DNA from 2 places in the Streptomyces sp. NPDC052064 genome. Region 1 is predicted to be linked to the other one. Evidence: riboswitches for the same ligand, from Rfam matches in the RefSeq annotation. Region 1 holds a riboswitch; the other holds the start of a gene.

What was found. Region 1 has a riboswitch for glycine ahead of gcvT (glycine cleavage system aminomethyltransferase GcvT). Riboswitches for the same ligand answer to the same signal wherever they lie in the genome.
Region 2: it holds a riboswitch for glycine, as region 1 does, so the genes downstream of both, gcvP (aminomethyl-transferring glycine dehydrogenase) here and gcvT (glycine cleavage system aminomethyltransferase GcvT) in region 1, are expected to answer to the same signal.

Annotation. Positions count from the first base shown of each region.
Region 1 covers NZ_JBVJJE010000008.1:298,988-305,199, forward strand. The annotation lists gene ACZ6TU_RS23305 (ABC transporter substrate-binding protein) at 1-101, opposite strand, end outside; gene ACZ6TU_RS23310 (ABC transporter permease) at 110-1,108, opposite strand; gene ACZ6TU_RS23315 (enhanced serine sensitivity protein SseB C-terminal domain-containing protein) at 1,452-2,252, opposite strand; gene ACZ6TU_RS23320 (enhanced serine sensitivity protein SseB) at 2,416-3,204, opposite strand; gene ACZ6TU_RS23325 (AAA family ATPase) at 3,272-3,940, opposite strand; glycine riboswitch at 4,122-4,222, shown strand; glycine riboswitch at 4,223-4,345, shown strand; gene gcvT (glycine cleavage system aminomethyltransferase GcvT) at 4,383-5,513, shown strand; gene gcvH (glycine cleavage system protein GcvH) at 5,617-5,994, shown strand; gene glyA (serine hydroxymethyltransferase) at 6,009-6,212, shown strand, end outside.
Region 2 covers NZ_JBVJJE010000010.1:335,310-341,521, forward strand. The annotation lists gene gcvP (aminomethyl-transferring glycine dehydrogenase) at 1-2,750, opposite strand, end outside; glycine riboswitch at 2,928-3,023, opposite strand; gene ACZ6TU_RS27660 (PRC-barrel domain-containing protein) at 3,137-3,511, shown strand; gene ACZ6TU_RS27665 (DNA polymerase IV) at 3,536-4,939, opposite strand; gene ACZ6TU_RS27670 (MerR family transcriptional regulator) at 5,073-5,756, opposite strand; gene ACZ6TU_RS27675 (bifunctional nuclease family protein) at 6,072-6,212, opposite strand, start outside.

The sequences.
Region 1 (6,212 bases):
TCACCTCCGCCGCCGCACGCGGCAGCACCCAGCGACAGCGCCAGGACCGACGCAACGCCGGCGGTCACCCTTCTCGTCTTCACCTGAGGAAGCCCCCTCATTCGATGGATCACTTGCTGCGAGGGTCGAGGGCGTCACGCAGCCCGTCACCCAGCAGGTTGAAGGCCAGGACAGTGATGAAGATCGCCAGTCCGGGCACGAACATGTACTGCGGATCAGCCGTGTAGAGGTCCACAGCGTTGCTGAGCATGCCGCCCCAGGAGGCCTGCGGCGGAGCGATACCGACACCGAGGAAGCTCAGCGCGGCCTCGAACAGGATGTTCGTCGGGATGATCAGCGTCGAGTAGACGAGGATCGGCGCGACGAGGTTCGGGAGCAGTTCCCGGAACAGGACGTACGGGCCGCGTGCCCCGAGGCTCGTGGCGGCCTCGATGAACTCCCGCTTGCGCAGGGTCATGGTCTGCGCCCGCACGATGCGGCCGATGTACGGCCAGCTGAAGAAGCCGATCACGAAGATCAGCACGCAGATGCGCAGGGACAGCCCGTCGAGACCGAAGAAACCGTCCTGCACCGAGGCCGAGATCGAGATGGCGAACAGCAGCAGCGGGAACGCGAGGAAGGTGTCCATCAGCCTGCTGATGACGCTGTCGATCCAGCCGCCGTAGTAGCCGGCGACGACCCCGAGCACGGTGCCGAGGCACACGGACAGCAGCGTGGCGCCGCCCGCGACCAGGAGGGAGACCCAGGAGCCGTCGATGATGCGGGCGAGCATGTCCCGGCCGTACTGGGGGTCCACGCCGAGCGGGTGGTCCCAACTCATGCCTCCCCAGCCGCCCTTGGGGGCGAGCAGGGCGGGGTCGATGAGGTCCTGGTTGAACTTGTTGGGATCGAGGTTGAAGATCCACTGGATCGGCTTGGAGAACACCGCCATCGTCACGAGCAGAATGACGACGACGCCTCCCGCCATCGCCACCTTGTCCCGCTTGAAGCGCATCCAGGCGATCTGGGTGAGAGAACGCCCTTCGATCTGGCTCTTCTTGACCCCGGAGAGCACGGCCTCGGGCTGTGCTCCGGCTTCCGCCCCGGTGGTCTCGATCGGTGCGGTCACGGTGCGATTGACCCCTCTCGGGCCGGCGATCGCCGAGCCCCTGGCTGCCGCTGTAGCGGTTTTGTTTGTCTCGTACACGAGACCGACCCGGCCCGTGTCTTGCGGGGAGTCTTCAACGCTTTGGCGATCTGTTGCCAGACTTGGCGGTGAAAGGATGCGTAAACGTGATGCTGTCTGCGGGGTTCCGTTATCCGGACAACGGGTAACGGGGGTCGGACGCACTGCAATAGGGGCACTTTAGGGCATACTCTCATTTTTCACCCTTATCTACGCGCGAAGAGCTGAGAGCCTGTCTCGTTTTGAGAGTGGGAATCGGGGGCCCGCGGGTCGGCCGCGGGGCGGGTCAGTACCTGCCCTGAGCCGGGGGGAAGCCGTAGCCCGAGGCCGGGGCCTGGACAGGGGCGGTGGCGTGGGCCTCGCGGTCGTAGAAGGGGCGGGCGCTCGCACGCAGCCACATGGCGACCGGGTCGTGTTCGTCGGACATGGCTACGGTCGAGACGGGCAGCCCGTCCGGTACGGCACCGAGGGACTGCTGCATCATCGCGCGCACGGAATCCACCGCCGGCGGCGAGGTGTCGTACACATCCAGTCCGATGGCGAGATACGGCGCCCCGAGCGCGGGCTGCACCCAGGCCCGGCGCAGTGAGCGGACGGCCGGGGTGCGGTGGGCGTTCTGCGCGAGCAGGGCGTAGAACTGCGGGATCTCGATGGCCGGTTCGGACAGCCGCAGCGGTCCGGCGGGCTGGCGGTCCAGGCCCGTGGCGACGCGGCGCAGGTCGAGCCACGGGATGCCGACGCCGCCGCCGGGGGCGTGCGGGTTGAGCCAGAGGCCGTAGTGGTCGGGGTAGAGGGCGCGGGCGACGTCGATTCCGTCGACCACCTCGTACGAGCGGTTCCAGCCGCTGGCCGAGAGCTCCTGGGCCGAGGTCACGCAGGGGGCGTAGCCGTAGCCGTCGACCTCCATGTTCCCGTACTGGGCGTCGGGGGAGCCCGCCTGGCCGTGCCAGAGAAGCATCCAGATCTGGCCGGTGTGCGGGGTGGCGAGCGCGCGCAGGAGTGCCTCGTAGGCGTCGTAACGCCCGGGCGTGACCTGGCGCAGCATGTGCTCGACCTGTCCGGCCGCGGCCGTGCCGCTCGCGCTCACCTTTACCGCCCCTTCGTACAACGCCTCGACCGTGACCTAGCTTAAGCCCGCCCATGAGCTCGGAGCTTGGTGTCGTCTCGCGGCCGCGGGTTGTTCGTGGTCGATCGCGCCCACGCGGCGGAGCCGCATGATGCTACAGCCCCGCACCCCTCGGCCGGTTGCCCTACCGCTGGTAGAAGGGCCGGACCCTGTCCTTCATCCAGGTGCCCACCGGGTCCTCCGCCACGTCCAGGAGGACCAGGTTGACCGGCCAGGGGGCCGGGGACTTGGTCACGGCTCGGGACAGGGCCTCCAGCGGGAGGGCTCGCAGGTCACCTTCCCACTGGGAGAGTTCGACGCCCACGAACATCACCGGGTCGGCGGTCTCGATCGCGGCGAGGCAGCGGCGGGCCGTGACGACGACGCCGATCGCCTCGAACTCGGCGGAGGCGGCGGCGAGGAAGTCCACCGGGTCGTCCTGCCAGTCGGGCTCGAAGAGGCGGACCCGGCCGCCGCTCGCGGGGCCGTCCAAGGGTGTCCGGCCGGCCCTGCAGAGCTCGGCCACGGCGGGCGGCGGGAGCGGTATGCCGACCACCCCGCCCGGATTGACGGCTATCCCGGCGTGCGGGGGCAGGCCGCGGGCGAACTCCACGGCGGGCGCGATGGTGTACGACATATGGGAGCCGACGACCTGGCGGAACTGCTCCTCGGAGCTGAACACCGGTACGTACGCCTGGCCCTCGATCTCTATCCCGGGCAGGTCGAGAGGGCCGCTCTGGGGGCCGCCGCCACTCGGCAGGGGGACCCAGACGAAACTCCGGCCGAGCACCTCGACGATCCGCCCGCCGGCCGACGGCCCGGCGCCGAGGGAGGCCGAGAGCACCTCCTCCAGTTCGTTGCCGGGCCATCCGCCGTGCGGGTGGGTCTGCGTGTGCGCCGGGAAGTCCGCGGAGAAGTCCGCCGGGAAGTCCATCTGCCTACCGCCTGCCTGGAACCACTGCTGTGACTCAAAAGGCTAGCGGCTCGCCGGCCGCCGGCGGTCAGCCCATGAACCCGATCCGGCGCAGGGTGTCCGCCGCGTCCCGGTCGACGAGGATCGCCGAGCCGCAGCCCGCGGGCAGTTCGCCCCGCTCCACGGAGCGCAACAGGCGGGTGGTCGCCGCGCGGTGGCGCAGGAACGCGTACCGCGAGACACCGCGGCCGCGGTCGCGCTGGCCGGCCAGGGCCTCCTCGGGGGTGACGTCGAGCATGAGCAGATGCAGGGTGCCGCCCCGGCGGCGGGCCTCGCGGGCCAGCCAGCGGCGGACCCAGGCCTGGGTGCCGCAGTCGTGCACCACGACGCCCTCCCCGGTGCGCAGGGCGCGCCGCAACCCGGTGTAGTGGGCGAGGCGGACGAGCGGGCGGTAGACCGCGTACGGCAGGAAGCGCGACATGCGGCCGTCCCAGCGGTCTCGGGTGTCCTGGGAGTCGATGCGCCGGCCGGGCACGGTGCGCCGCATCAGCGTGGACTTGCCGCTGCCGGGCAGGCCCGTGACCACGACGAGGTCGCGGGCGCCGAAGAGCAGCGCGTGCGGGCTGCGGCCTGCGCGCTCGCGCAGGTCGCGGACGACCGGCACCGGCAGCGGGCCACAGGCCGCGCGTGCCGGAACGGCCGGCTGCTCGGGCAGCGCGACGCCCGATGTCGTGGCGTACGCGGTGGTCCTGTTCACCGTGATCGTCCTCCCCTGGGGCCAGGTATGGAGTCCCATCCCCGCTGAGCGTAAAGAGAAGGTAATGCCCGATGTCTCTGGTTTTAGTCCTCTTCCTGCAACAGGCCTGCTACAGGGTGGTGCCCTGCCACCCCGCGACGATGCGTGCAATGATGTGCGCGCCAACTGCATACCGGCCGTTTGAATCCGCGCGGGAGAGTCCCCAGCACCGTCTGACGCTGGGGCGCCGAAGGAGCAAGTCCCTCCCTTGAATCTCTCAGGCCCCGTTACCGCGCGGGCGAGGCACATCTGAAAAGCGGGCCATCTCCTGTCGTCGAGGCGACGGGCGTGGCTCCACCCAAGGTGCAAGCCGTGTCCCCCGTGGTCATGGCGAACCTCTCAGGTTCCGATGACAGATGGGGAGGAACGACCTCGCCCGTCATGCCCCTGGGAGACGCGACCGATGAGCAGTACAGGAGAACTCCGCCACACCGCGCTCGATGCCCTGCATCGTTCGCTCGGCGCGACGATGACCGACTTCGCCGGCTGGGACATGCCCCTGCGCTACGGCTCCGAGCGCGACGAGCACACCGCCGTGCGCACGAAGGCCGGGCTCTTCGACCTCTCCCACATGGGCGAGATCACCGTCACCGGTCCGCAGGCCGCCGCCCTGCTCGACTTCGCGCTCGTCGGCAACATCGGCGGCGTCAAGCCGGGCCGCGCCCGCTACACCATGATCTGCCGGGCCGACGGCGGCATCCTCGACGACCTGATCGTCTACCGGCTGGGCGAGACCGAGGCCCCCGAGTACATGGTCGTCGCCAACGCCTCCAACGCCCAGGTGGTCCTGGACGCGCTGACCGAGCGAGCCGCCGGCTTCGACGCCGAGGTGCGCGACGACCGGGACGCCTACGCGCTGATCGCCGTACAGGGCCCGGAGTCCCCCGGGATCCTGAAGTCCCTCACCGACGCCGACCTCGACGGGCTGAAGTACTACGCCGGCCTGCCCGGCACCGTCGCCGGGGTCCCGGCCCTGATCGCCCGCACCGGTTACACCGGCGAGGACGGCTTCGAGCTGTTCGTGAAGCCGGAGCACGCGGTCGAGGTGTGGCAGGCCCTGACCAAGGCGGGCGAGGGCGCCGGACTGGTCCCGTGCGGGCTGTCCTGCCGCGACACGCTGCGCCTGGAGGCGGGCATGCCGCTGTACGGGCACGAGCTGAGCACCTCCCTGACGCCTTTCGACGCCGGTCTCGGCCGGGTGGTGAAGTTCGAGAAGGAGGGCGACTTCGTGGGGCGCGAGGCCCTGCGCGAGGCCGCCGCCCGGGCCGAGCAGAACCCGCCGCGCGTGCTCGTCGGGCTCGTCGCCGAGGGCCGCCGGGTCCCGCGCGCCGGGTACGCCGTCGTCGCCGGCGGCGAGGTGATCGGCGAGGTCACCTCCGGCGCCCCCTCCCCCACCCTCGGCAAGCCCATCGCCATGGCGTACGTCGACGCCGCGCACGCCGCGCCCGGGACGCCAGGCGTGGCCGTGGACATCCGGGGCAGTCACGAGCCGTACGAGGTCGTGGCGCTGCCGTTCTACAAGCGGCAGAAGTAGACACTGGCCGGGGGCCGCGGCAAGCGCCCCCGTCGCCCTTCGTCCCAGCTCACCAGCAGTCCCCCGTCAACAGCACTCCCGCGCGTACAGGAGAATCCAGGCCATGAGCAACCCCCAGCAGCTGCGTTACAGCAAGGAGCACGAGTGGCTGTCGGCCGCCGAGGACGGCGTCTCGACGGTCGGCATCACGGAGCACGCGGCCAACGCGCTCGGCGACGTGGTCTTCGTCCAGCTCCCCGAGGTCGGTGACTCGGTGTCCGCGGGCGAGACCTGCGGTGAGCTGGAGTCGACCAAGTCGGTGTCCGACCTCTACTCCCCCGTCTCCGGTGAGGTCACCGAGGTCAACGAGGACGTCGTGAACGACCCGTCGCTGGTGAACTCGGCGCCCTTCGAGGGCGGCTGGCTGTTCAAGGTGCGGGTCGCGGAGGAGCCGGGCGACCTGCTCTCCGCCGACGAGTACACCGCGTTCTCCGCCGGCTGAGGAGTCGTAGCCGTATGTCCGTCCTGAACACACCCCTGCACGAGCTCGACCCGGCCGTGGCCGCCGCGGTCGACGCCGAGCTGCACCGCCAGCAGTCCACGCTCGAGATGATCGCCTCGGAGAACTTCGCCCCGGTCGCGGTCATGGAGGCGCAGGGCTCGGTCCTCACCAACAAGTACGCCGAGGGCTACCCGGGCCGCCGCTACTACGGTGGCTGC
Region 2 (6,212 bases), on a different contig from region 1:
CTGTAGGCGTGCTCCCACTCCCCGGCGAGCGTCCCGGCGGTGTGCGGGGCGCCCCGGAGCGGGTTGTCGTCCGCGGGCCACTCGCCGGAGCCGACCTTCTCGATCTCCGCACGGATGGCGATCATCGCCTCGCAGAACCGGTCCAGCTCGGCCAGGTCCTCCGACTCGGTCGGCTCGATCATCAGCGTCCCGGCCACCGGGAAGGACATCGTCGGCGCGTGGAAGCCGTAGTCGATCAGCCGCTTGGCGACGTCGTCGACGCTCACCCCGGTCGCCTTGGTCAGCGGCCGCAGGTCGATGATGCACTCGTGCGCCACGAGCCCGCCGGGGCCGGTGTAGAGCACCGGGTAGTGCGGCTCCAGCCGCCTGGCGATGTAGTTGGCGCTGAGCACCGCGACCTGCGTGGCCCGCTTCAGCCCCTCGCCGCCCATGAGCCGGACGTACGCCCAGGAGATCGGCAGGATGCCGGCGGAACCCCACGGGGCCGCGGAGATGGGACCGACCCCCGTCTCCGGGCCCGCCTCGGGCTGGAGCGGGTGGTTCGGCAGGTACGGCGCGAGGTGTTCACGCACCGCGACCGGACCGACGCCGGGACCGCCGCCGCCGTGCGGGATGCAGAAGGTCTTGTGCAGGTTCAGGTGCGAGACGTCACCGCCGAAGTGTCCCGGCTTGGCGAGTCCCACGAGGGCGTTGAGGTTGGCCCCGTCGACGTAGACCTGCCCGCCCGCCTCGTGCACCTGGGCGCAGATGTCGGCGACATGCTCCTCGAACACGCCGTGCGTGGACGGGTACGTGATCATCAGCACCGCCAGCTCGTCGCGGTACTGCTCGATCTTCGCCCGCAGGTCCTCGACGTCGATCTCGCCGTCCTCGGCGGTCTTCACGACGACGACCTTCATGCCCGCCATCACCGCGCTCGCCGCATTGGTGCCGTGCGCGGACGACGGGATCAGGCACACGGTGCGCTGCTCGTCCCCGTTGGCCCGGTGGTATCCGCGTACGGCGAGCAGACCGGCCAGCTCGCCCTGCGACCCGGCGTTCGGCTGGAGGGACACCTTGTCGTACCCGGTGACCTCGGCGAGACGGTCCTCCAGCTCGCGGATGAGCGTCCGGTAGCCCCCCGCCTGCTCGGCGGGCGCGAAGGGGTGCAGCTGCCCGAACTCGGGCCAGGTGACCGGCTCCATCTCCGTGGTCGCGTTGAGCTTCATGGTGCAGGAGCCCAGCGGGATCATGCCCCGGTCGAGCGCGTAGTCGCGGTCGGCCAGCCGGCGCAGGTAGCGCAGCATGGCGGTCTCGGAGCGGTGCTGGTGGAAGACGGGGTGCGTCAGGTACTCGTCGGTCCGCAGCAGCGCGTCCGGAAGCCCGTCCTCGGTGGCCGCGTCCAGCGCCTCGATGACGCCTTCGAGACCGAAGGCGGCCCACACGGCTCGCAGCTGGGCCCGCGTGGTGGTCTCGTCGCAGGCGATCGAGACGTGGTCGGCGTCGACGAGACGGAGATTGACCCCGTTCTCCTGCGCGGCGGCCACGACGTCGGCGGCCCGGCCCTCGACGCGCACGGTGAGCGTGTCGAAGTAGGAACCGTGCACGACCTCGACACCGCCGCTCGCGAGCCCGGCGGCGAGGACGGTGGCGTACCGGTGGGTGCGCCGCGCGATGCCCTTCAGGCCCTCCGGCCCGTGGTAGACGGCGTACATGCCGGCCATGACGGCGAGCAGCACCTGCGCGGTGCAGATGTTGCTGGTGGCCTTCTCGCGGCGGATGTGCTGCTCACGCGTCTGGAGCGCCAGCCGGTAGGCCCTGTTACCGTCCGCGTCGACGGACACGCCGACGAGCCGCCCGGGCAGGCTGCGCGCCATCTTCTCCTGGACCGCCATGTAACCGGCGTGCGGACCGCCGAAGCCCATCGGCACACCGAAGCGCTGCGTCGTCCCGACGGCGATGTCCGCGCCGAGCTCACCGGGCGACTTCAGCAGCGTCAGCGCGAGCAGATCGGCCGCGACGGTGACGAGCGCCCCGAGCTCGTGCGCCTGGTCGATGACCGGCTTGATGTCCCGTACGGCTCCGGAGGCGCCCGGGTACTGGATCAGCACGCCGTTGATCTCGCGCTCGGCGATCTCGGCGGGAATGCCCTCGCTGAGATCGGCGACGACGACCTCGACGCCGGTCGGCTCGGCCCGGGTCTGGATCACGGCGATGGTCTGCGGCAACGCGTCCGCGTCGACCAGGAACAGGCCCTTCTTGTTCTTGCCGAGGCGCCGCGACAGCGCAAGGGCCTCGGCGGCCGCGGTGCCCTCGTCGAGCAGGGAGGCACCGGAGGTCGGCAGTCCGGTGAGGTCGGCGACCATGGTCTGGAAGTTGAGCAGCGCCTCGAGCCGCCCCTGCGAGATCTCCGGCTGGTACGGCGTGTAGGCCGTGTACCAGGCCGGGTTCTCCATGACGTTGCGCATGATCACCGGCGGCGTGAACGTGCCGTGGTACCCGAGTCCGATCATGGAGCCGAGGACCTGGTTGCGGTCGGCGAGGGAGCGCAGTTCGGCGATCACCTCGGCCTCGCTGCGGGCGCCCGGCAGGTCCAGCGCCTCGGCGCTCTTGATCACGGCCGGGACCGCGGCGGCCGTGAGCTCGTCCAGCGAGCCGTAGCCGACCTGCGCCAGCATCTTGGCGCGGGCCTCGTGGTCGGGGCCGATGTGGCGCTGCTCGAAGGGAACTGCCTCTTCGAGCTCGGAGAGCGGAATGCGATGGGCGGTCATTTGCGGAGGCCTCCTGGTCTGACACGACCTTCGAGGGGCACCACGGGACGGGTACCCGAACGGCCTCCCCCTCTGTCATCTCAACCTGAGAGCTTCACCGGATCGCCCGAAGGCCTCCGGCTTTCACCGTCGGTGAGAGCGGAAGCCGTCGACACCCGCCCTGCTTTCCAGAGTGACCTCGTCCGTGCGGTACGTGAGCCTGAGAGATTCCGGGGAGGATTTGCTCCTTCGGCGCCTCCGATGGTGTCTGGAGGACTCTCCCGCACGGGGTCAGCAGCCGCTGTCAGCGTACCAGCGAGGTCAACGCACGAACCTTCGAGTGGCCGCCTCACCGATTGTGCCGTTTTGTTGTGCTTACGGATGAGTTGCGACCATGTGGAGGGCCCGTGCGAACCGATATCGATCCGCGCAACCTGATCGGCCGCAAGGCGTTCGACCGCAACGGAACCAGGATCGGCACGATCGACGAGATCTACCTCGACGACGCCACCGGCGAGCCGGAGTGGGCTGCCATACGGACCGGCCTGTTCAGCAGGGACGCTTTCGTCCCGCTCGAGCCCAGTGAACTGATCGACGGCGCCCTCCACGTGCCTTTCGACCGTGCCCTGATCAAGGACGCCCCCGACTTCGGCGTGGGCCGCCACCTCTCCCCGGAACAGGAACTCCAGCTCTACCACCACTACGGCCTCGACGTCGCCGCATCTCCCCCGCTCGCGGACCACGACTTCGGCAAGCTGGCAGGCACGGACGAGACGGCCTGAAGCCCCGGCAAGCCGTCCAGCCCTCTAAGGGACAGCGGACCGCAGTCCCACAGCTCCGGACCCACCCTCCGGCCCGCGGCTCTCCTCCGGTCTCGGTAACACCAGCGGCAGCGGATCCGCCGGCTCCAGATCCGGATCGTCGACCCGGAAGGTCCGCACCCGCCCGGGCTCCGAGCCGGGCGTCTCGAACCGCACGGTGACCCGCCCCAGACCGCTGCCCTGCACCCACCCGTGCCCGAACACGGCGTGCCGTACGTCGTGCCCGGCGGGCCACCGCCGCTCGGCGAGCGCCGGCTGCTCCTCGACCGGCGCCACGGCAGGCTCCTCGACCGGCCCCTGCGCCTCCGCCCGCTCCCCCGCCGCCTGCGCGAAGAGATCCTCCTGCGTGTAGTCGGCGAGCCCGCTGACGCCCACCCCGAGCAGCCGCACACCGCCCGTCGTGTCGACCGAGTCCAGCAACCTGGCCGCCGCCTCGCGGATCACCCCGGGATCGTCCGTCGGCCCGCGCAGCGTCTCGGACCGGGTGAGCGTCGAGAAGTCGTACCGCCGCACCTTCAGCACGATCGTCCGCCCGGACAGCCCGGCCCCGCGCAGCCGCCGCACGCACCGGTCGGCGAGTCGCTGCACCTCGAGCCCGACCCGCACCCGGTCGTGGATGTCCACGTCGTAGGTGTCCTCGACCGACACCGACTTCGTCTCCCGCTCCGCCACGACAGGCCGGTCGTCCCGCGCCAGCGCCATGGCGTAGAGCCCGTGTCCGTGCGCCTTCCCCAGCAGCCGGACCAACTCGTCCTCCCCCGCCTCGACGATCTCCTCGACCGTGGTGATCCCGGCCCGCCGCAGATGGTCGCCCGTCGCCGGCCCGACCCCCGGCAGAATCCGCACCGACATCGGCCCGAGCATCGCCCGCTCGGTCCCCGGCGCGATCACCACCAGCCCGTCCGGCTTGGCCTGCTCCGACGCGATCTTCGCGAGCATCTTGGAGGCGGCGAGCCCCACCGACCCCGTGAGCCCGGTGACGGCCCGTATGTCCGCGCGCAACTGCGCCCCGACCAGCCGCGCCGACTGCTCGTCCCAGGCCGCTCCCCCGGCCTCCAGGTCCACGAAGGCCTCGTCCAGACTCAGCGGCTCCACCAGGGGCGACAACGCCCGCAGCAGCTCCATCACCCGCTCGCTGATCGTCCGGTAGAGCTCGAAGCGCGGCACGAGATACGCGGCGTTGGGCGCGAGCCGCCGCGCCTGCCCCATCGGCATCGCCGAATGCACCCCGAAGACCCGGGCCTCGTACGACGCCGTGGCCACGACGCCCCGCGGCCCGAGCCCGCCCACGACGACGGCCTTCCCGCGCAGACTCGGCTTGGACACCTGCTCCACCGAGGCGAAGAAGGCGTCCATGTCGAGATGCAGGATCGTGGGCGCGGTTCTCACAACTCCGATGCTGCCCTACGCCACTGACAACGCCCCGGACAACCGCCCTGACGCCCTGGGAGAAACCGCTTGCATCCCGACGCGGAAACGTCGCGCCTGTAGCGGCCGCGGGGGCACCGCACTGCCGGACGGCTCAAACGGCCCGGTTCCGCCGCCGCGCCAGCTCGTCCGCCGGGTTGGGCCCGACCAGGGTCTCGCCGGTGTCGATCCGCTCCCCGTGCAGCTGGGACAACGCGCTCTCGACATCCCGCCACACCACGCCCACGGCAATCCCGAAGACACCCTGGCCCCCCTGGAGCAGGGCGTGGACCTCATCCGGCGAGGTGCACTCGTAGACCGTCGCTCCGTCGCTCATCAGCGTCATCCGCTCCAGGTCGCGGAAACCGCGTTCTCTCAGGTGCTGGACGGCCGTGCGGATGTTCTGGAGCGACACCCCGGTGTCGAGGAACCGCTTGACGATCTTCAGGACGACGACGTCCCGGAAGCTGTACAGCCGCTGCGTCCCCGACCCGTAGGCGGGCCGCACACTCGGCTCGACGAGGCCCGTGCGGGCCCAGTAGTCCAGCTGCCGGTAGGTGATACCGGCGGCCGCGCAGGCCGTGGGGCCGCGATAGCCGATCTGCTCGGACGCCATGGACGTCGTCCCTCCGCTGCTCGGCACGGCCGTCGGTCGCTGCGGAGCGTGATCAGCCACCCCGCCGGGCTGGGGGCACCCCCCGCTCGGGCGGAGCCGTGAGCCCGGGGGAGGGTACGGACCGCTCGCCCTGAGACTGCGCTCGGGGCCACCCCCAGCCGTACCGTCGCCGCTGCTTCTCACGCCGACCTCCGTCCTTGACCTGCCTTCTCGACGGTAGGCAGTCACCCGGGGTGCGTCAACGATCGCCACACTCGCCACGCCGAGTGATAATCACCCTAGGAGTGGTTTCCCGTGCCCCACCGCGGGGAAAGGCTAGCCGAATGCCTCCGAAACAGGCCGTGTGACGCTCTCACTCGCCTCCGGCACAGCGGGCAATTCCCCCGTCACACATGCGGCGGGCGACCCTGCCGCGGACCACATCGTCCGCCGGGCCGCCCACACGTCTCACTGACCGCTGATACTCCGCGCCATCCGGCTCTTACCGGAATCCGGAGCTCACTGACTGCTGCTACCGAAGTCCTCCGGGGAGATCTGGTCGAGGAACTCGCGGAACTTCTCCACTTCGTCCTCCTGCTCGTCCGGGATCGCGATACCGGCGTCGTCGAGCACCGTGTCACTGCCGTAGATCGGCGTACC